Regions from separate parts of the Mesorhizobium sp. WSM4837 genome, predicted to be linked through region 1. Evidence: predicted binding sites of a transcription regulator. Region 1 holds the regulator's gene; each other region holds the start of a gene.

Region 1 (6,924 bases):
CTCGGTTCGGAAATCCAGACCCGGCTGACCGGCCGTGTCGTCAGGCTCGACCAAATGGCGAACGGCCGGATCAGGCTGACCATCGATGTGATGTCGACCGCCCGGCCGACACTGCGTTATGCACCCGAACGTGTCAGGGTGTCGGCACGCAAGATTCCCGCTGAGATGACCGCAGGCTCGGTGGCAACCGGCTATGTGAGGCTTCTGCCTCCGACTGGCCCGGTCAGACCGGACAGCTTTGACTTTTCCTTTGACAGCTATTTCGCCGGTATCGGTGCCAGTGGCTTTTTCCTCGGCAGTCCAAAGATCGTCGTCTCCGAAGATGCACCGTTAACCGCACGCCTTTCTTCGTCGATCGAGAAGGCGCGCGAAACCATCGCCGACCATATCAGGGACAGCATCGGTGGTGCCGAGGGGGAGATTGCCGCTGCGCTGATCGTCGGCGTGCGTGCCGGCATCCCCGAAGAGATAAACGAATCGATGCGGCGCACCGGCATCTACCACATCATCTCCATTTCCGGCCTGCACATGGCGCTTGTCGCCGGCACCGTCATGGGATTGCTGCGCAGCGCCTTTGCGCTGTTTCCCGACTTTTCGTCGCGCCGGCCGGTCAAGAAATATGCGGCTGCTGCCGCACTCGTCTCCATCGCTGCCTATCTGATTTTCTCCGGTATCGTGGTCGCGGCTGAACGCAGCTTCATCATGCTGGCGGTAATGCTTGTCGCCGTGCTGTTCGACCGGGCGGCACTCACCATGCGCAACCTGGCGATTTCGGCCATCGCCGTCATCGTCGTGTCGCCGCACGAGGTGGTCGGCCCAAGCTTCCAGATGTCCTTCGCTGCGACTGCGGCTCTCGTGGGCGCCTATGCCAGTTGGTCCGACTTTCGTGCCGACAAGGCCAAGGCGCCGCGACAGCGACGGTCACCGGCCGCTTTCGTCACGCGCAAGCTCGTCGCTGGGGCAGGCACCATCGCAATGACCTCCATCATTGCCGGCAGCGCCACCGCGCTCTTCGCCATCTGGCACTTCCAGCGCGTCTCGCCGCTCAGCCTGTTCGCCAATCTGGCGGTCATGCCGATCGTCACGATCGTCATGTTCCTGGCCGTCCTCAGCGCCTTGGCAATGCCTTTCGGCCTCGACGGCCCTTTCCTCTACATGATGGGCAAGGGCCTGACGGCGATGATTGCAATTTCGGGATGGATCTCGGAGCGTTCGCCGGTCGATGCAGTCGGCCTGATTTCGTTGCAATCGGTTCTGCTGGTGACGGTCGCCCTGGTCATCGCCACGATGGCCACGACGTGGCTGCGGGTTGCGGCACTTCCCTTTGCGCTCGCCGGCCTGCTGACGATTTCCGAGACGCGCACCCCCGACGTGCTGATCTCGGAGGATGCGCATCTGGTGGCACTGCCGATCGGCGGCGGCGAACTTGCCGTCAACCGGGTGCGTTCGAACGAATTCACCACCGACAACTGGAAACATGCGCTGGTTTCAACAACGATCGTCGAGCCGGAGACATTCGAAAAAGGAGATGTGCGGTTCGACATCGCCGATCCGGCCGACCTGCCGCCGGGAGCGCCTTTCACCTGCACTGCCGGCCTGTGCCTGGCCCGGCATCCGTCCGGCGCGCTCATCGCGCTCGCCGACAACCGTGAAACCGCGCGGCCGGCCTGTGCCTTTGCGGATTTGATCGTCATCGACGATGCCACAGCCTATTACAAACCCTGCCGCAACCCGCTGGTTCTCGTCGTCACCAAACGGCAGCTCGCTCGCATGGGCAGTGCCGCCGTCTTCTTCGATCCGCTATCGGCGACGACGCGCGCAGAAATCCGTTTTGCCGTCAGACAGCCATATAGGCCCTGGCATGAGCAGCGGCGATTTTCGCGCGAGGCGAGGGGCCTGCCGCCATACCGCAGGGCCGAGAAACCCAGGAAGCCCGCCGTTCAGTAACGCCGGATCAATCCGACGAGCTTGCCCTGCACCTTGACCCGGTCCGGCCCGAAGATGCGCGTCTCGTAGGCCGGATTGGCGGCTTCCAGTGCGATAGAGGCACCTTTGCGGCGAAATCGCTTCAGCGTCGCTTCCTCCTCGTCGACCAGAGCGACAATGATCTCGCCAGGCTGGGCGGTGTCGGCGTTGCGGATGATGACCGTGTCGCCGTCGAAGATGCCGGCCTCGATCATCGAATCACCCTTGACCTCCAGCGCGTAGTGCGTGCCGCCGGTGATCATGTCCGGTGGCACCGAGATCGAATGCGTCTGGTGCTGGATGGCGTCGATCGGCACACCGGCAGCGATGCGGCCCATCACCGGTATGGAAACGGTGGCAGCGACGTCGTCGTCATTGCCGGCCGCACGCATGCGCGAAGGCGCCGGCTTGATCTGGCGTCCGAGGCCGCCCTGCCCAAGGGAGCCTTGAATGACGCTCGGCGAGAATTTGCGCGCCGCATTGAGGCCCGGCGCGATTGAATCGGGCAGGCGCAGCACCTCCAGCGCGCGGGCGCGGTTGGGCAGGCGGCGAATGAAACCGCGTTCCTCCAGCGCCGTGATCAGCCGGTGGATCCCCGATTTGGAGGCGAGGTCGAGCGCTTCCTTCATCTCGTCGAACGAGGGCGGAATGCCGCTTTCCTTCAGCCGCTCGTGAATGAACATCAGCAGTTCATGTTGTTTGCGTGTCAGCATCGCGACCCCCAACAGAATCAGAAAAACAAACCCAGAACAAACACTATCTGTTCCAGTTGTGTTCCGCAACCATTTAAAGTTTAATGAATGTGTTGACGTTTTGTTCAGCGTAGCATCAGCACGCTGCAGGCGGCGCCCGCTGCGGCCGCGGGAGCGAATGGCTCGCGCACGACCAGTCCGTTGGCGTCGGCCAGCATTCTGAGCATCGAGGAATCCTGGACACTGAACGGCGTTGCCTCAAGCGTGCCAGCTTCTTCCTTCACCACCGCGCGTACATAGTCCTGCCTGAGATCGTTGGCCGGCATGGCGGCGCCGAGCCGCGCCTGACGCATGTCCTGGCGGAACGCGCGGCCGCCGAGCCGCGCCAGCAGCGGCTTCAGAAAGAGCTGCGTGCCGACCAGGCTGGCCACCGGATTGCCAGGCAGGCCGATGCAGCGGATGGCGCCCAGCCGCCCGAACATCAGTGGCTTGCCGGGCCGCATGGCGATTTTCCAGAAATCGAGCGCCATGCCTTCGCCGGTCAGCACGTCATGGACGAGGTCGTGGTCGCCGACCGAGGCGCCGCCCAGCGTAACGATGACGTCCGCGCCTGCGGCGACGGCTTTTTTCACCAGCGCGGCGATCGCCTCCTTGCGGTCGGGGGCGATGCCGAGATCGAGTGCGCAGGCGCCGACCGAGCGGGCCGCGGCGGCGACGCCATAGGCATTGGAGGAGATGATCTGGTCGGGGCCAAGGTCGCTGCCCGGCGGCAGCAATTCGTCGCCGGTGGCGATGATGGCGACCAGCGGCCGTTTCACCACGCGGACCTGCTGGTGGTTGGCCGACGCCGCCAGCGACAATGCCGCGGGATCAAGCAGGCGGCCCTTCTCCAGCAGCATGTCGCCCTGCAAGAAATCGAGCCCGAGGCGGCGGATGTTGCGGCCTTCAACCGTCGGCGCGGTCACTTCGACCATGCCGCCGCCGAGGTCGCGGACATTCTCCTGGATGACGATGGTGTCGGCGCCTCCGGGAAGCGGCGCGCCGGTGAAGATGCGCACGGCCTGCGCCGCGCCGACTGTTCCGGCAAAGCCTCGTCCGGCCGGCGCCATGCCGATCACCGAAAGTCTCGCGGGCACGGACGCGACATCGTCGGCCCGCACGGCATAGCCGTCCATGGCCGACGCGTTGAATGGCGGCTGGGTGCGGAGCGCCATGAGCGGCTCCGCCAGCACGCGGTCGGCGGCATCCATCAGGGCGACGCTTTCAGCCGGCAAGGGCGCAGCATCCGCAAGCAGGTGCTCGAGCGCCTCGGCGACCGCAAGCAGCGCCATTATTGGCCTGCCCCCTGGGCATCCGCCTTGTAGTCGCCGGATTTGCCGCCGGTCTTTTCCACCAGCCTGATGCCGGAGATCGCCATGCCGCGATCGACCGCCTTGGCCATATCATAGATGGTCAGGCAGGCGACCGAGACGGCGGTCAGCGCTTCCATCTCGACGCCGGTCTTGCCGGTGACACGGGCCAGCGCCGTGACCTTCAGGCCGGGCAGCTTCGCGTCAGGTTCGATGTCTACCGATATCTTGGTCAACAGCAGCGGATGGCAGAGCGGGATCAGCTCATGCGTCCTCTTGGCCGCCATGATGCCGGCGATGCGCGCCGTGCCCAGCACGTCGCCCTTCTTGGCATCGCCGTCGAGAATCATTTTCAGCGTTTCGGGCCGCATCGAGACAAGACCTTCGGCGATTGCCGTGCGGGTCGTCTCCGCCTTGTCGCCGACATCGACCATATTGGCTTCGCCTTCCGCGCCAAGATGGGTGAGGGCGGCCGACATCGTCAGGTCACCCTGGAGCGACGTGCGTCCGTTTGGACGCACAAACTACACTCTGACGCTTTGTATTTATGCATCATGCTCTCCGAACATCGATTGCGATTTTCGGGCAGATGCATTGGCGGGCGCCTTGCCCGTCAAAAGCAGGTGCGTCGCAGTGGCCACGTCCTGTTGCCGCATCAGGCTCTCGCCGACGAGGAAAGTGCCAATGTCGCTCCGTTCCAGCCTGCGGCAGTCCTGGTGCGAGAAAATACCGCTCTCGCTGACCAGCAGCCGGTCGGCCGGCACCATCGCCGCGAGCCGCTCCGATGTCTCGATGCTGGTTTCGAACGTCCGCAGATTGCGGTTGTTGATGCCGATCAGCCGCGACGACAGTTTCAGCGCGCGTTCCGTCTCGGCCTCGTCATGCACCTCGACCAGCGCGTCCATGCCGAGCTCGAACGCCGTCGTTTCGAGTTCCCTGGCCACGGCGTCATCGACGCTCGCCATGATGATCAGGATGGCGTCCGCGCCCCACGCACGGGCCTCGAACACCTGATAGGGCTCGAACAGAAAATCCTTGCGCAAAGCCGGCAATGTCACGGCGCTGCGCGCATCGGTGAGGAATTCAGGCGCCCCCTGGAAAGACGGCGCATCGGTCAGCACCGAGAGGCAGGCAGCCCCACCTTTGGCATAGGCCGTGGCCAGCGCCGGCGGATCGAAATCGGCGCGGATCAGGCCCTTGGACGGGCTCGCCTTCTTGATCTCGGCGATCAGCGCGAAACTGCCGGATTTGCGTTTGGCTTCAAGGGCCGAGAGAAAGCCGCGTGGTGCGTCGGCATCCTTTGCCCGCGCCTTGATTTGGGCAAGCGGCACCCGCGCCTTCGCCGCCGCGATCTCGTCGCGCTTGTAGGCTTCGATCTTGCGCAGGATATCAGACACGGCGCTATCCGTTCGAAATCTCGACCAGCCGGTCAAGCACCTTTAGCGCCCGGCCGCTGTCGATGGCTTGCGCCGCCGTCGCCATGCCATCGGCAAGCGTCGTCGCCTTTCCCGCCACCACCAGTCCGGCGCCGGCGTTCATCAGCACCGTATCGCGAAAGGCACCGGCAGCGCCGCCCAGCATGTCGCGCAGCGCCTGGGCGTTGTAGGCGGCATCGCCGCCGCGCAATTCGTCCTTGGTATGCCGCTTCAGCCCGACCGCTTCCGGGGTCAGCGTAAAGCTGCGGATCTCGCCGCCGACCAGTTCGGCGACTTGGGTTTCGCCGGTGGTGGTGATCTCGTCATAGCCGTCGCCATGGGCGACCCAGGCGTGGTCGGCGCCCAGTGCCTTCAACGTCTCGGCCACCGGCATGATCCATTCCGGCAAGAAGACGCCAACCATCTGCCTGACGACACCAGCCGGATTGGAGAGCGGGCCAAGCAGGTTGAAGATTGTGCGGGTGCCGAGCTCGGCGCGGATCGGGCCGACATGCTTCATCGCCGGATGATGCGCCGGTGCGAACATGAAGCCGACGCCTGCGTCGTGGATGCAGCGGCCGATCGTTTCCGGCGGGATGTCGAGCTTGACGCCAAGCGCGGTCAGCACGTCGGCGGCGCCGGTCTGCGAGGACAGTCCGCGATTGCCGTGCTTGGCCACCGGCACGCCGCAGGCGGCGATGACGAACGCGGATGCGGTCGAGATGTTGACGCTGTGCGAATTGTCGCCGCCGGTGCCGACGATGTCGATGGCGCCAGCCGGCGCGTCGACGCGCAGCATCTTGGCGCGCATGGTGGCGACGGCGCCGGAAATCTCGCTCACAGTCTCGCCGCGCACGCGCAGCGCCATCAGGAAGCCGCCGATCTGGCCGGGCGTAGCGTCGCCCGACATGATGATGTCGAAGGCATCGCGCGCTTCCTCGAAGGAAAGGGAGCTACCAGCGGCGACCTTGGCGATATGGGTCTTGAGCGCGCTCATCTGGTCAGGGCTTGGGCAACGGCGGTTTGGTCGATGCGAACGTCATATTGCGTCTGCAGCTGCGCCACCAACTGGTCGAGCAGGTCGTCGGACATGCCGGCGGTGAACGATTTCTGCTCGTCGTCCGGCACCGAGCTGGCGTCGGCTCCGGCAGGCTCGAACACTTCGGCAATCCTGAACAGGATCTGTCCGTCGCCGGTGGGCGAGGGGATCAATCCGGTCCCGCCTTCGCCTTCGCCGAACATCGCAGCCGCCCCTTCCTTGCCGAAATCGGCGTCGTCCGCCCCGCGCTTGACGCCGCGCTTGGTCTGCTTCTCAAGCTTGAGCTCGCTCGCGATCACGTCGAGCGTAGTGCCGGCCTCGAGACGCTTTTCGAGCTCCTGCGCTTTTGCGGTGAGCCGCTTGGTCGTTTCCGCCGCCGTCCAGTCGGCCACCACCTTCTGGCGGACTTCATCCAGCGTGCGGTCGCGGGCCGGCGTGACCGAATCCACCTCGTAGAACACGAA
Region 2 (6,924 bases), on a different contig from region 1:
TATGCGGCCGAGTCGATGCGACTGACCACGAGGCTGATGCAGGTCGCCTCATGGCTGCTTCTGCAGCGCGCCGCGAATTCCGGCGAGATGACTCGCGATCAGGTTGCTTCCGAAAAATCCAAGGTGCGTCTCGATACCGCTTCCGCCAACAACGATGCCGCAGGCTGGGTCGAGCTGCCCAAGGATTTTCTTGACCTCATCGACCGCTCGCTGCGCCTGCAGGCGCTGGTGCGTCGCATGGACGAGGAAATCTACGGCGGCGCCGTGGCCGAGGCCGCTCCATCCGGCCGCCGCATCAATCCGGTTTCCGATCAGATCACGCTGCTCAACACGGCTTTCGCCCGCGGCTGAGAGACTGCTCGATAATTCTCCGCTAAACGCCAGGAGCGTCCTTTTGTGGGCCAATCCTCAAATCGTGTTTGGGCCGAAATGGGGCCGCAAGCCGCCGGGCTGGTTTCGAGCATAATTGCGCAAACGCGCCATTTACGCGCTCACTAGTCCCCATACTGCCCAGTGGCAGCCTAGACAGGCACTAGATCTTGCATTGCCCGGTAGGATAGCCAAACCTTGTGCCCGAGTAGCGCGACCGGTCATCCGTTGAAGGCAAGATCAATAACGAAGTCCGGATAGACTCGTCGCAGGATGCGATCGACGCGATCAAAGCATTGCCGAGGCGACGAGCACGGGTAGAATTGACGCGGACAGCATCGAACATCTGCGGCGCTGTTTCAAACCTCTGGTCCAGCCCGCATAAGGGGGTGCAATGACCGAGCATCGAATCTATTCCATGAGCTTTGCCAGCGTCTATCCGCACTATGTCGCCAAAGCGGAAAAGAAAGGACGCACCAAAGCCGAGGTTGATGAGATCATCCGCTGGCTGACGGGCTACACCCAGAAGCGGCTGGACGCCCAGCTGGGGAAGAAAACCAGCCTGAAGGATTTCTTTGATCAGGCGCCTCAACTGAATCCTTCTCGGAATTTGATCACGGGGGTGATCTGTGGTGTCCGGGTGGAAGACATCGAAGACCCGCTGATGAAGGAAACCCGCTACCTCGACAAGCTGATTGATGAGCTTGCCAGGGGCAAGGCGATGGAGAAGATCTTGCGGAAATGACGCGATCGCACGATCGCATCGACCGCGATCCGTTTCAGATCGGATACCTGAAGAACGCCGTTGGCGAGGGTAGCGACGGCATCGACAATGATGGACACAGCGAATTCGACATCGACACAGGGCGGCTTCGGCCGGCCCGTTTGATGGCAACGGATGACGTTTAGGGCTCTGTAACACGGCGACGACGAGCCCGACACGATGTCGCAGGCATATCCACGCGACGGGCAGCAAGGGCCGTCGCCGGCTCTATGTTCCCTTTACGATTCTCGGCTTGATTGGTCGGCGGGGTTGAGCCGCACTTTCAAGGGCCAAGGCCAGCCGTTTCTCGTCTTCGAGGGCGCGATCGACTGCCTCGATTTCCTCTTGGAGCTCCTTTAGCTTGGCTCCGTAGCTGGAGCCATCGCTGTCCCCGATCTGAAACCCGCTTGCCCGCATTGCGTCGCGGGTATGGTGCACGTTACGGACTCCTTCGCGTCGAGTCGCGACCAGGATTTCCCTGAACTCTTCAAGACGTTCAACGTGATTGCGAGGCATTGCGTTCTCCTATTTCGTCGTCATCGGCGCTGACGGCGATTCAGCACGGTTACAGCTTACGGCCCAGAAGGTTTAGGCGACTCTAAGAGATACGCTCGACAAAACATGAATGCGAAAGCTCAAATTTGACCGTCTTGCAGTAAAGTGGAGCGCGGGAAATTGGCTTGGGACCCGACCGATCACCGACAGGTGCCAAACTCTTCGGCCGAGCGCGTCTGCTGCTCGGCGCTAGCTGGTTCTGCCCTCTTCCTGCACCCAGCCCTGACCGCTCGTGATGATAAGCATCTGGCCTGCCGGGCCAGACTGTCCGCGCGGCGGCCAGTGGATACGGCATCGCCTACGTCCCGGAGAACATCGTCGAGCAGCACATCGCACGTGGCAAGCTGGTTCAGCTTCTGGACGATTGGTCGCCGTTTTTTGAAGGCTATTTCCTCTACTATCCGAGCCGTCGTCAAAATCTTCCCGCGTTCAAAGTCATCGTCGATGCGCTACGACATCGGAATTGAAGCGAGGGGATCTAAACCGCGCGATTGGCTCACGCCCTATTAGGACGCAGCAGAACCTGTTTCTGGTTTGTTCACATTTCGCTGGCATCGCTGTCCGCCACGGGTAGACTTGGCGGATGGGGGAAACGATTCGCATCATCGGCATCGATCCGGGGCTGAGGCGCACCGGCTGGGGCATCGTCGAAAGCCTCGGCAACTCGCTGCGCTTCGTCGCCTCCGGCACCGTGCGTTCAGACGACAAGGCGGCGCTGGCGACACGGCTTTGCCAGTTGCATGACGGGCTTGCCGAGATCCTGCACGCCGCCATGCCGCACGAGGCGGCGGTCGAGCAGACATTCGTCAACAAGGATGCGGCCGCGACCCTGAAGCTCGGCCAGGCGCGCGGCATCGCCATGCTGGTGCCGGCGCTGGCCGGCCTGGTCGTTGCCGAATATGCGCCCAACGCCGTCAAGAAGGCGGTGATCGGCGTCGGCCATGGCGACAAGAAGCAGATCCACATGATGGTCAAGGTGCTGATGCCGAAGGCGACGTTCGACACCGACGATGCCGCCGACGCGCTGGCCATTGCCATCTGCCACGCGCATCATCGGCAGAGTGTTGTCTACAGGTTGGCGGCGCTGGCATGAAGGACCACACATGATCGGCAAGCTAAAAGGCACGCTGGACGAGATCGACGAGGATTTCTGCATCATCGATGTGCACGGCGTCGGCTATGTCGCCCACTGCTCGGCGCGCACGCTGGCCGCCTTGCCGGCCCCCGGCGAGGCGGTGGTGCTGTTCATCGAGACCTATGTCCGCGAAGACATGTTGAGGCTGTACGGTTTCCAGTCGGTTCTGGAGCGCCAATGGTTCCGGCTGCTGATGAGCAATGTGCAGGGCGTCGGCGCCAAGGTGGCGCTGGCTATTCTCTCGACGCTGGCGCCGGCCGATCTCGCCAATGCCATCGCGCTGCGTGATATTGCCATGGTCAGCCGCGCGCCCGGCGTCGGCAAGAAGGTGGCCGAGCGCATCGTCACCGAACTGAAGAACAAGGCGCCGGCCTTTGCAGGCGCTGCGTCCGGCACCATCGGCCTGAAGCAGGAGCTTGGCGAAGGCGTCGCGCCGGCGCCGATCACCGACGCCGTCTCGGCGCTGGTCAATCTCGGCTATTCGCGCGATACCGCCGCCAATGCGGTGGCGGCGGCGCTGAAAAGCGCCGGTGAGGACGCGGATGCGTCGAAGCTGATCCGCTTCGGGCTGAAGGAACTGGCGCGGTGAAATGGTTGCTGGAAAAATAAAATTCCGACTACTATGTAATTGGTAAGAATTTTCTCCAGGAGTAAGAATATGGGTGCGTATGCCAGTCTGACCTCCAAGGGGCAGCTCACGATTCCGAAGGACGTCCGGGACGCCTTGTCACTCAAGACAGGCGATACGATTGCCTGGACGGTCATGGATGGTGTTCTGATCGGAACGCCGCGCAATCTCGGATTTGCCGACCTCGCCGGATTCTTGGGAGATCCGCCTGGCGGTCCTGCTACGCTGGAGGAGATCGACGCCGCAGTGCGGGATGCGGTCGGCCGGCATGTTGTCGGAGATCGGTCAAACGACGGACAAGAGGGTGCCGCTTGACGTCGATCGGGATCGATACAAACGTTTTGCTTCGCATGGTTCTTAACGACGATCCGGAGCAGCGGGCGAAGGCGCTTGCGTTCGGCGGCGGCCTCAGTGCGGAAATGCCCGGTTTCGTAAGCTTGATCGTGCTGGTCGAATTCAGCTGGTCGTTGGCTTCGCGCTACAGGCAGCCAAAGGAACAGGTGTTGGCCGCGATCCAGCGGCTGCTCAAGATCAAGACGCTGGAGTTCGAAGATTTCGATGCTATCGTCATCGCGCTCGAGCGATCGAATTCGGTGCAGGTCGACTTTGCCGACGCGTTGATTTCCGAGCACAATCGGAAATTGGGTTGCTCGCACACAGTCACTTTCGATCAGCGTGCTGCCAAGGCCATTCCCGGCATGGAACTGCTCGCATGAGCGACACATACCATTTGAGGGTTTCTCCCATCATTCGATGTTCCTTCGAGGTGCCCGCATGAGCCTTTCGCCACGCCTCATTGCTCCCGACAAGCGCGGCGAGGACGCCGAGCAGACCTTGCGTCCGCAGACGCTCGGCGATTTTGTCGGCCAGGCGGCGGTGCGGGCCAATCTCAAAGTGTTCATCGAGGCCGCCAAGGGGCGCAGCGAGGCGCTCGACCATGTGCTGTTCGTCGGCCCGCCCGGCCTCGGCAAGACGACGCTGGCGCAGATCATGGCACGTGAGCTCGGCGTCAATTTCCGCTCGACCTCCGGCCCGGTCATCGCCAAGGCCGGCGATCTCGCAGCACTGCTCACCAATCTCGAAGACCGCGACGTGCTGTTCATCGACGAGATCCACCGGCTCAACCCGGCGGTCGAGGAAATCCTTTATCCGGCGATGGAGGATTTCCAGCTCGACCTGATCATCGGCGAAGGGCCGGCGGCGCGCTCGGTCAAGATCGATCTTGCCCGCTTCACCCTGGTCGCCGCCACCACCCGGCTCGGCCTATTGACCAATCCGCTGCGCGACCGTTTCGGCATTCCGGTCCGCCTCAATTTCTACTCGGTCGAGGAACTGGAACAGATCGTGCGGCGCGGCGCCCGCATTCTTGCCATGCCGCTCGGCGACGATGGCGCGCTGGAGATCGCGCGGCGCGCGCGCGGCACGCCGCGCATCGCCGGCCGGCTGTTGCGCCGCGTGCGTGATTTTGCCTCCGTCGCCGGCGACGGTCACGTCGACCGCCAGATCGCCGACGAGGCGCTGACGCGGCTCGAGGTCGATGCGCTCGGCCTCGACGCGCTCGACCGCCGCTATCTCTCGATGATCGCGCGGAATTTTGGCGGCGGGCCGGTCGGCATCGAGACCATCGCGGCAGGGCTTTCCGAGCCGCGCGACGCCATCGAGGACATCATCGAGCCCTATCTGATCCAGCAGGGTTTTATTCAGCGCACACCGCGCGGCCGCGTGCTGACCGCCAATGCCTGGCGGCATCTCGGCCTCGATGCGCCGAAGGACCTTGCGCAGCAGCAGATCAGCCTGTTCCAGGAAGAGTAGCCGCGCGGCCTTGCGGCTCCATTCCTGCGCAAAATCTCCTAATCCTGGTCAGCTTGCCGGCGCATTTGCGGGCTCTAACGCTTCGCTGTGGGACCGTCGGTTCCACGAACGAAGGGGTTGAGCGATGATCACCAGACGCGGCTTCCTGCGCCTCATCGGCGGTTCCTTCCTATCCGCCGTGTCGCTCAATGCTTATGCGGTTGGCCTCGAGCCGATGCTGCTGACACATGTAAAGCGCTATTCACTGACCCCGCCAAACTGGACTGCAGGATTGCGGCTTCGCGTCGTCGCTCTCGCCGATATTCATGCCTGTCGGCCATGGATGACGCCGGAGCGGATCAGGTCACTTGCCGAACGGGCGAACAGCCTGCAGCCGGATCTGATTGTCCTGCTTGGCGACTATGCAGCCGGCACACGCCTGGTTACGGACTGGGTGGGCTCCTCCGAATGGGCGCCGGCCTTGTCAGGCCTGAAGGCGCCACTCGGCGTGTGGTCCATCCTTGGCAATCACGACTGGTGGGAGGACCTTTCCGCGCAGAAGGCCGGGTTGGGGCCGACGGTGCGCGCCGGGCGCTCGAGAGCGCCGGCATACCGGTCCTGGAAAACGATGTGGTGCGCCTGGAAAAAGACGGGCATGGCTTCTGGGTCGCCGGACTTGCCGACCAACTTGCGCTGCGGCCGGGCAAGGCCTGGGGCCGCAGCAGGTTCAAAGGACTGGACGATCTGCACGGCACGCTGGCAAAGGTAAGCGACAAGGCCCCTGTTATCCTGCTGGCAGATGAGCCGGACATTTTCCCGAAGGTCCCGCCACGGGTATCGTTGACCCTTTCGGGTCATACCCATGGCGGACAGGTGCGGTTGCTCGGCTATTCTCCGGTCGTGCCGTCCCGCTTCGGCAACCGTTTTGCCTATGGCCATGTCGTGGAGGAGAACTGTAACCTGATCGTCTCCGGAGGCCTCGGTTTCAGCATCCTGCCGGTGCGTTTCGGGATGCGCCCAGAGATTCTTTCGATCGACCTGGGTTCAGCACTTCAATGAAGTGACCTGATCGCGTCCATCACATCCGGCTCGGCCTTGTCGCCATCAAAAGCGTCGACGATGCCGAAGGCGCCGCCATAGCTCCAGACCGACCATGCGAAGCCATGGGCTTCGGCGCGCGCGATCATGTCCCTGACATAAGCGGCACGGTATTCGGCCGGCATCACGTAGGGATTGCCGTATTCCTGGCGGATCATGCCGAATTCGCCGAGCGTGATGTTCTCCGGCTTTATCCCGTTGGCCTTTGCCCAGGCCTCGACCCTGGTGAACGGCGCCTCCATCGTCTCGCGCAGCTCCTCGTCCGTGTCCAGGCTGGCGACCTGCTCGTCGAGATAGGCAAGCAGGCCGCTCTGGCGCGCCCATGGCGCCTCGGCCTTGATCCTTGCGCGGATCGTATCGAGCGCAGCATCCAGCTGGGCGCGCGGGACGGCGCTGAGCGGATAGGGCAGGCCGGTGACATAGGGGATGAAGTCGCCGGCCCAGGTCGCGCCCTGATGGGTCAGCAGGAACGGGTCGTAGGAGTGAAAGGTCCAGATGATGTTGTCGTCGGGGATCGCCTTCGGATCGATCTTTGCCAGCGATACCGCCTTGGAATAGCAGGCGCCGGTCAGGATCAGGGTGAGC
Region 3 (6,924 bases), on a different contig from region 1:
AGGCGCCGTCAGGGCGCTGGCCGAGGCCCGGCTTCCAGTTGGTTGCTGGCCGGATCAGGTCGGCCAGCCGTTCGAGGATGTCGACGCGCACCGCGCGACGGCCGAGATTGCGGTAGCCGGCCAGCTTGTAGAAGGTCTTGTCGAAGGTTGGATCGATGACCACCGAGGTGCGGCCGGAGGCCAGCGCGTGAACCACGTCGCCAAAGCCAGGCTTGTCCTTGCCGTCGTTCTGCAGCGCCCACAACAGCGTCACCAGTCCGGCCGGAGCCGGCTTGATCAGCGCCGGCACGAAGACGTGGTAGGCGCCGAAGCGCACGCCGAGCCGGCGCAGGGCGGCGCGGCCCTCCTGGTCGAGCGACTTCATCTCCTCGGCGATGTCGCGGCGGTTGATGAGCCCGAAATTCTCGACGAGCTGGAAGGCGATGCCGCGGCCGATGCCGGTGATCTGCTCGGCGTTCTTGAGGTCGACCAGCGGCTTCAGCAGCGACTCGATCTGGAAATTGACGAAGCGCTCGGCGCGCGCCGCGACCTTGTCACGGGCGGGACCGGTGAGCTGCTCGTCGGCCAGCAGCACCAGGCGCGGCTTCAACGGCTCGTCGCCTGCGACCAGCGTGCCGATCGGCGCGCCGATCCAGCGCAGCGTGCCATCGGAGCCGAGCGCGATGTCGCCATTGGCCGAGGCGCCGAAGCGTTCGGCCCGCGCCTCGAATTCGGCTGCAAGCGCCTTCTGGGCTGCTGTGCGCACCGCCTTGGCGTCCTCGCCGCCGGCGCTTTGGTCCGCGGTGAAGCGGAACCCCTGCAACTCGCCGACATGATGGCCTTCGACGAGGACGGTTCCGGTTGGACTGATTTCGGCTTCAGGCATGGTATTTTCTCTAAGGCGCCGCATGAGGACGGAAGTCCTGCGGTCTACGAAGCGTTTCGTCAACCGCTCATGCAGCGCATCCGACAATCTGTCTTCGATTTCGCGCGTCTTTTCCTGCCAGTGTGCCTGATCGGCCAGCCAGCCGGGCCGGTTGGAAACGAAAGTCCAGGTGCGGATCTGGGCGATCCGGTGCGACAGCGTGTCGATGTCGCCCTCGGTGGTGTCGGCGCGGCGCACCTGCTCGGCCATGTAATTCTCATCGACATGGCCATGCCTGGCAAGGTCCATGTAGATCGAGGCGATCAGGTCGGCATGCTGAGCCGGGGCGATCTTCCTGTAATCGGGAAGGGCGCAGGCCTCCCACAACAGCGCCACGCGCCTGGCGTCGGTGGCAAGCGTCCGGATGTCCTCGTCGCGGGACAGATGTTCGAGCGCCTGCGCATCGACCGCCGGCAGCGCGCGCGTCAGGCCTTCAACCGGCGCGTTGGTCTCGATCGAGCGCTTCAGCGCGTCGAGGTTGGCGAAATCGAAACGCGCGGTGCGCCATTGCAGCACCTTCACCGGGTCGAAATCATGCGCTTCGATCTTCTTGACCAGTTCCTCGTCCAGTGGATCGACCTGGCCGGTGACGCCAAAAGTTCCGTCGCGCAAGTGGCGGCCGGCGCGGCCGGCGATCTGGCCGAGCTCGGCCGCCGTCAGGTTGCGATACTGGTAGCCGTCGAACTTGCGGTTCTGGGCGAAGGCGACGTGATCGAGATCGAGGTTGAGGCCCATGCCGATCGCATCGGTGGCAATCAGATAATCGACATCACCCGACTGGAACAGCTCCACCTGCGCGTTGCGGGTGCGCGGCGATAGCGCGCCGAGCACGACTGCCGCACCGCCCTGCTGGCGGCGGATCAGTTCGGCGATGGCATAGACCTCGTCGGCGGAGAAGGCGACGATCGCCGTACGTCGCGGCAGGCGGGTCAGCTTCTTGGAGCCGGCATAGGCGAGATGCGACAGCCGTGGCCGCGTCACCACCGACACCCCCTTCAGCAGACGCTGGAGGATGCCGTGCATGGTCGCTGCGCCGAGCAGCAGCGTCTCCTGGCGGCCGCGCAGATGCAGGATGCGGTCGGTGAAGATGTGGCCGCGCTCGAGATCGCCGGCCAGCTGGACCTCGTCGACGGCGACGAAAGCGGCGTCAGTCTCGCGCGGCATGGCTTCGACGGTACAGACCGAATATCTGGCGCCATCGGGCTGGATCTTCTCCTCACCGGTGATGAGCGCCACCTTATGAGCGCCGACCTTCTCGCAGACGCGTGAATAGACCTCGCGGGCGAGCAGCCTGAGCGGCAGGCCGATAATGCCGCTTTCATGCGCCACCATGCGCTCGATGGCGAGATGGGTCTTGCCGGTGTTGGTCGGCCCGAGCACAGCGGTCACGTCGCGGCCTGACAGGATCAGTGGCTCAGTGTGTTTCGGCTGGATGTTCATCGACCTGGAAATTAAGGCTCTCTGCCTCGCGTTGTCGGGAGCGCGCCCCGTGGTGGCGCGGGTGACAGCCGACACATAGGGATTTTGGGCGTGAAGCGAAAGCAGAATATTCCGATGGCAGCTCGAAGCCTTCCGTCGGCGTCGAAATGCCGTTCCGCCGTTCCGATTTAACAGTTGGAACGAGTCTGGAACGAATCGGCTACGAATCGCTGACTCGCGCAGATTCAGGGTTTGTTCACGGCTACATCTGGATTTCTCGCCTGCGAGTCTCACCACATGCTGAATCGCCGAACTGGCCCGTTTCATGCAGGGCTGACGTCGCCGTTAACCTTTGCCGCTGAACGATCGACGCAGGTCGGCCGGCGTCATCCAACATTTTGAAATAATTAATCTTTCCTAACGCGCCTTAACCATTTGGGGATGTTTTTCAGCCTTTGTCGTTTAACTCTGCGCTCAAAGCCGGAACGAAACGGCGACGAATCGGCGCCGGAGCATGTTTCCCGGTTTGTTCACCCCCATATGTAGTATCGTGAACAGGTATTCCACCTGTTATCCACAGGCGGGGAACAGGGTTTTGCACAGGCCGCACGGCCGCCGTTAACCTTTGCGTGCCGCTTCGGCACAAATCGGCGTCACGCCCATCGGTCGGCGCAGTCGCTGACCAGGCTGCCAGCAATGCAAAACGGCCTGGTTCAAGCCTCTCCCATGGCATAGCGCTGCCGCAGCGGGCTGCAACAGTCCCCGGCAACAGGCCGACGCCTCAGGTGACATGACGCCTCAGGTGATATACTGGCCGCCATTGGCTGATATGGTCGAGCCGGTGATGAAACCGGCATCGTCGGAAGCCAGGAAGACGACGCAGCGTGCGATCTCTTCCGGCTCGCCGAGGCGGCCGACCGGGATCTGCGGGATGACGCGCTCATTGAGCACCTTCTCGTCCATCGCCCTGACCATCTCGGTGGCGATGTAGCCGGGGCAGATGACATTGACGGTGATGCCGACCCGCGCCCCTTCCTGGGCGAGCGCCTTGGTGAAGCCGATATCGCCGGCCTTCGACGCCGAATAATTGACCTGGCCGGTCTGGCCTTTCTGGCCATTGATCGAGGAGATGGTGATGACGCGGCCGAACTTGCGGTCGCGCATGCCGACCCACAGCGGGTGCGTCATGTTGAATGCGCCGGAAAGATTGGTGTCGACGACCTCTTTCCATTGCTCGCGCGTCATCTTGTGGAACATGGCGTCGCGGGTGATGCCGGCATTGTTGACCAGAACGGAAACCGGGCCGAGATCGGCCTCGACCTGCTTGATGCCGGCGGCGCAGGCATCGTAGTCGGCGACCGACCATTTGTAGACCGGAATGCCGGTCATCACGTTGAATTTCTGCGCCGCTTCGTCATTGCCGGCGTAGTTCGCGGCGACCTGATAGCCGGCGTTTTTCAGGCCGATCGAAATCGCGGCGCCAATACCGCGCGACCCACCGGTGACGAGTGCTACCTTTGTCATAATATCCTCCCTTTTTCTCGATCGGCGGGCGGCGAAAGGGGAACGCTCTAACGGCGGAGCCTGTTCGCCACCGACTGTTTCACGGCTTGCTCGCTCCGTCCTCACGGCGCTTTGCAGATGACTTCACAGCGCTTCCACGCACATGGCGACCCCCATGCCGCCGCCGATGCACAGCGTGGCGAGACCTTTCCTGGCACTTCTGCGGCGCATCTCGTAAACCAGCGTGTTGAAGATGCGGGCGCCGGAGGCGCCGATCGGGTGGCCGATGGCGATGGCGCCGCCATTGACATTGACGATCGACGGATCCCAGCCCATGTCCTTGTTGACGGCGCAGGCCTGGGCGGCGAAGGCTTCGTTGGCCTCGACCAGGTCGAGATCGCCGACCGACCAGCCGGCCTTGGCCAGCGCCTTGCGCGAGGCGGGAATGGGCCCGGTGCCCATGATCTGCGGATCGACACCCGCGGTCGCCCAGGACACGATGCGCGCCAGCGGCGTGATGCCGCGCTTTGCGGCTTCGGCTTCGGTCATCAGCAGCACGGCGGCGGCGCCGTCATTGATGCCGGAGGCATTGGCGGCGGTCACCGTGCCGTCCTTGTCGAAGGCCGGTCTCAGCTTGGTCATGGCCTCCATCGTGGCGCCGTGGCGGATATATTCGTCCTGGTCGACAATGGTGTCGCCCTTCTTGCCCTTGACGGTGAAGGCCACGATCTCGTCCTTGAATTTGCCGGCCTTCTGCGCGGCCTCTGCCTTGTTCTGGGAGGCCAATGCGAGCTGGTCCTGGTCCTCGCGGGTAATCTGGAACTGGCGAGCGACGTTTTCGGCCGTGTTGCCCATGTGGTAGCCATTGAAGGCATCCCACAGCCCATCCTTGATCATGATGTCGATCATCTTGTAGTCGCCCATCTTGACGCCGGCACGCAGGTGTTGAGCGTGCGGGGCCAGCGACATCGATTCCTGCCCGCCGGCAACGATCACCTTGGCATCGCCTGTCGCGATCTGCTGCATACCGAGAGCAATAGCGCGCAGACCTGAGCCGCAAACCTGGTTGAGGCCCCAGGCGGTGGTTTCCTTTGGCAGGCCGGCTTCGATAGATGCCTGGCGGGCGGGGTTCTGGCCCTGAGCCGCGGTCAGCACCTGGCCGAGGATGACCTCGTCGACTTCCGCCGGCTCGACACCGGCACGGGACAGCAACTCCTTGATGACGACGGCACCAAGCTCATGCGCCGGCGTGGCGGCGAAGGCGCCGTTGAAGGAACCGACGGGCGTGCGCGCCGCACTGGCGACAACGATGGCAGCGGACATGTTCTTCTCCACACTTCGAGGTATCGAGGTTTTGGTATCGCAGTTTGTATCGTCAGGGCTTTTCTTGCCCTTTCAATGATCCAAGTCAAACCGGAAATGGGCATACCGGCCATGCGCCGCAAGCAGGTTGCGCATCGTGGTGGATACAGCCGGCCCATTGCTGCGCAGCATTTTTAGCCCGCCGTGCAGCATTAATTGATGCCGCACTGCACAAACCGCTTGGAATTGTGACGCTTTTGCGCATATCCTTGAAAAGGCGCAATCGTTACCGGCAGCTTACCTCAAGTGCGCCGGTGTCCCGGGAGGATGCTGATGGCCGCGAAAGACGAACCGATTATCATCAAGAAATATGCCAATCGCCGCCTCTACAACACCGGCACCAGCACCTATGTGACGCTCGAGGACCTTGCCGAAATGGTCAAGAAGGGCGTGGAGTTCACCGTCCAGGACGCCAAGACCGGCGACGACATCACCCATCCGGTGCTGACCCAGATCATCTTTGAACTGGAGAACAAGGAAGGGCAGAACATGCTGCCGATTCCGTTCCTGCGCCAGTTGATCGCTTTTTACGGCGACCAGATGCAGATGATCGTGCCGAGCTTCCTCGAACAGTCGATGATCGCCTTCTCAAAGGAGCAGGAACGCTTCCGCGAGCAGATGAAGGGTGCGTTGGGCAAGTCGCCGCTGGACATGATGAAGATCACCACGCCGATCAAGGCGCTGGAAGAGCAGACGCGCCGCAATATGGAAATGTTCCAGAACGCCATGCGCCTGTTCACGCCATTCCCACCCGCTGGCCCACCCGCAGGCTCGAATGGCACTTCCGCAGCGCCGGCGGAGCCGGCCAGGAAAGAGACGTCGGAAAAGCCCGACGACCTTCAGGAACTGAAGGAACAGATCGCCGCCATGCAGCGCAAGCTCGACACGATGTCGTGATCGCCGGCCAGACCAAGCCCGGCCGAAATCTCTCATCAGCAGGCCGTATCAGAAATCTCCGCTCGAATGAGGCTGAGTGCCGCCCGACCCGCGCTATTTCGTTGTCACCGTCACCAGAGCCGTAACGGGTTTGCCGTCGACGAGAATGGGCTTGTGATGATCATCGGCAAGTAGGACGCCGATCACATGCTTGCCGGCGGCATCCGGGCAATGGCCGAAACGAGCCTTGACAAGATCGCCGCCAAAGTCGCTGTTCATGCTGTTGTACGGCTTGCCGGGGATGTTGCAGGTATCTCCGGCGGGATCGATCTTCATATGCAAATGGCCGCATTGGCTGACGCCGTCGCATTCACCCGCTGGCAGAAGCGTGAAGTTGCTGCTGACGACGACGCCTATCGCCTTCTCTGGGTCATTGCCGAGTTCGATGACCGAACCGGCCGCCGGCCAGACGATTTGCAGGGTTGGCCGATCTTCGGCCTGGGCAGACCCGAGCGACAGTAAACAGAAAGCAAGGGCAGTCGTTGCGATGATGCGAACCATGGTAACCTCCATTGATGTTGTAATCACTGATTACATATGAAACGCCTGGACGCAAGAAAATAATCAGTGATTACATATCGGCGTCGTGCTATTGGCAGGCATGACCAGCCCCACGGATTACGGCGAAGCCGCCAACCCCAAGCGCTATCATCACGGAAATCTGGTCGAGGCCTTGATCGCTGCCACCGTAGAGATCATCGAAGAGCGCGGAGCAGAGCATGTCTCGGTGCGCGAGGCGGCAAAACGTGCCGGCGTTTCGCCCGGCGCGCCATTCCGGCATTTCCGCTCGAAATCAGCAC

What was found. Region 1 encodes LexA, which represses DNA repair genes until DNA is damaged. Its sites were predicted from a motif close to TGTTCNNNNTGTGTTCNG; they were not measured.
Region 2: a site for LexA is predicted at 2,212-2,229, ahead of ruvC (crossover junction endodeoxyribonuclease RuvC). Genes of this name have one in related genera too.
Region 3: a site for LexA is predicted at 2,520-2,537, ahead of AC0L3D_RS12240 (helicase-related protein). Genes of this name have one in related genera too.

What each region holds. Positions count from the first base shown of each region.
Region 1 is NZ_JBVVQE010000025.1:73,940-80,863, reverse strand. Features, by position in the region: gene AC0L3D_RS16880 (ComEC/Rec2 family competence protein) at 1-1,947, shown strand, start outside; gene lexA (transcriptional repressor LexA) at 1,941-2,678, opposite strand; gene AC0L3D_RS16870 (molybdopterin molybdotransferase MoeA) at 2,783-3,988, opposite strand; gene moaC (cyclic pyranopterin monophosphate synthase MoaC) at 3,988-4,485, opposite strand; gene trpC (indole-3-glycerol phosphate synthase TrpC) at 4,552-5,403, opposite strand; gene trpD (anthranilate phosphoribosyltransferase) at 5,408-6,418, opposite strand; gene AC0L3D_RS16850 (peptidyl-prolyl cis-trans isomerase) at 6,415-6,924, opposite strand, start outside.
Region 2 is NZ_JBVVQE010000017.1:54,665-61,588, reverse strand. Features, by position in the region: gene rcdA (protease adaptor protein RcdA) at 1-351, shown strand, start outside; gene AC0L3D_RS12465 (DUF2200 domain-containing protein) at 764-1,114, shown strand; gene AC0L3D_RS12460 (hypothetical protein) at 1,111-1,278, shown strand; gene AC0L3D_RS12455 (hypothetical protein) at 1,361-1,648, opposite strand; partial or broken gene AC0L3D_RS12450 (LysR substrate-binding domain-containing protein) at 1,954-2,154, shown strand; gene ruvC (crossover junction endodeoxyribonuclease RuvC) at 2,271-2,780, shown strand; gene ruvA (Holliday junction branch migration protein RuvA) at 2,791-3,411, shown strand; gene AC0L3D_RS12435 (AbrB/MazE/SpoVT family DNA-binding domain-containing protein) at 3,481-3,765, shown strand; gene AC0L3D_RS12430 (PIN domain-containing protein) at 3,762-4,166, shown strand; gene ruvB (Holliday junction branch migration DNA helicase RuvB) at 4,225-5,262, shown strand; partial or broken gene AC0L3D_RS12420 (metallophosphoesterase) at 5,387-6,300, shown strand; gene AC0L3D_RS12415 (glycoside hydrolase family 5 protein) at 6,294-6,924, opposite strand, start outside.
Region 3 is NZ_JBVVQE010000017.1:8,551-15,474, reverse strand. Features, by position in the region: gene AC0L3D_RS12240 (helicase-related protein) at 1-2,344, opposite strand, end outside; gene phbB (acetoacetyl-CoA reductase) at 3,122-3,847, opposite strand; gene AC0L3D_RS12230 (acetyl-CoA C-acetyltransferase) at 3,971-5,149, opposite strand; gene phaR (polyhydroxyalkanoate synthesis repressor PhaR) at 5,462-6,085, shown strand; gene AC0L3D_RS12220 (hypothetical protein) at 6,179-6,625, opposite strand; gene AC0L3D_RS12215 (TetR/AcrR family transcriptional regulator) at 6,726-6,924, shown strand, end outside.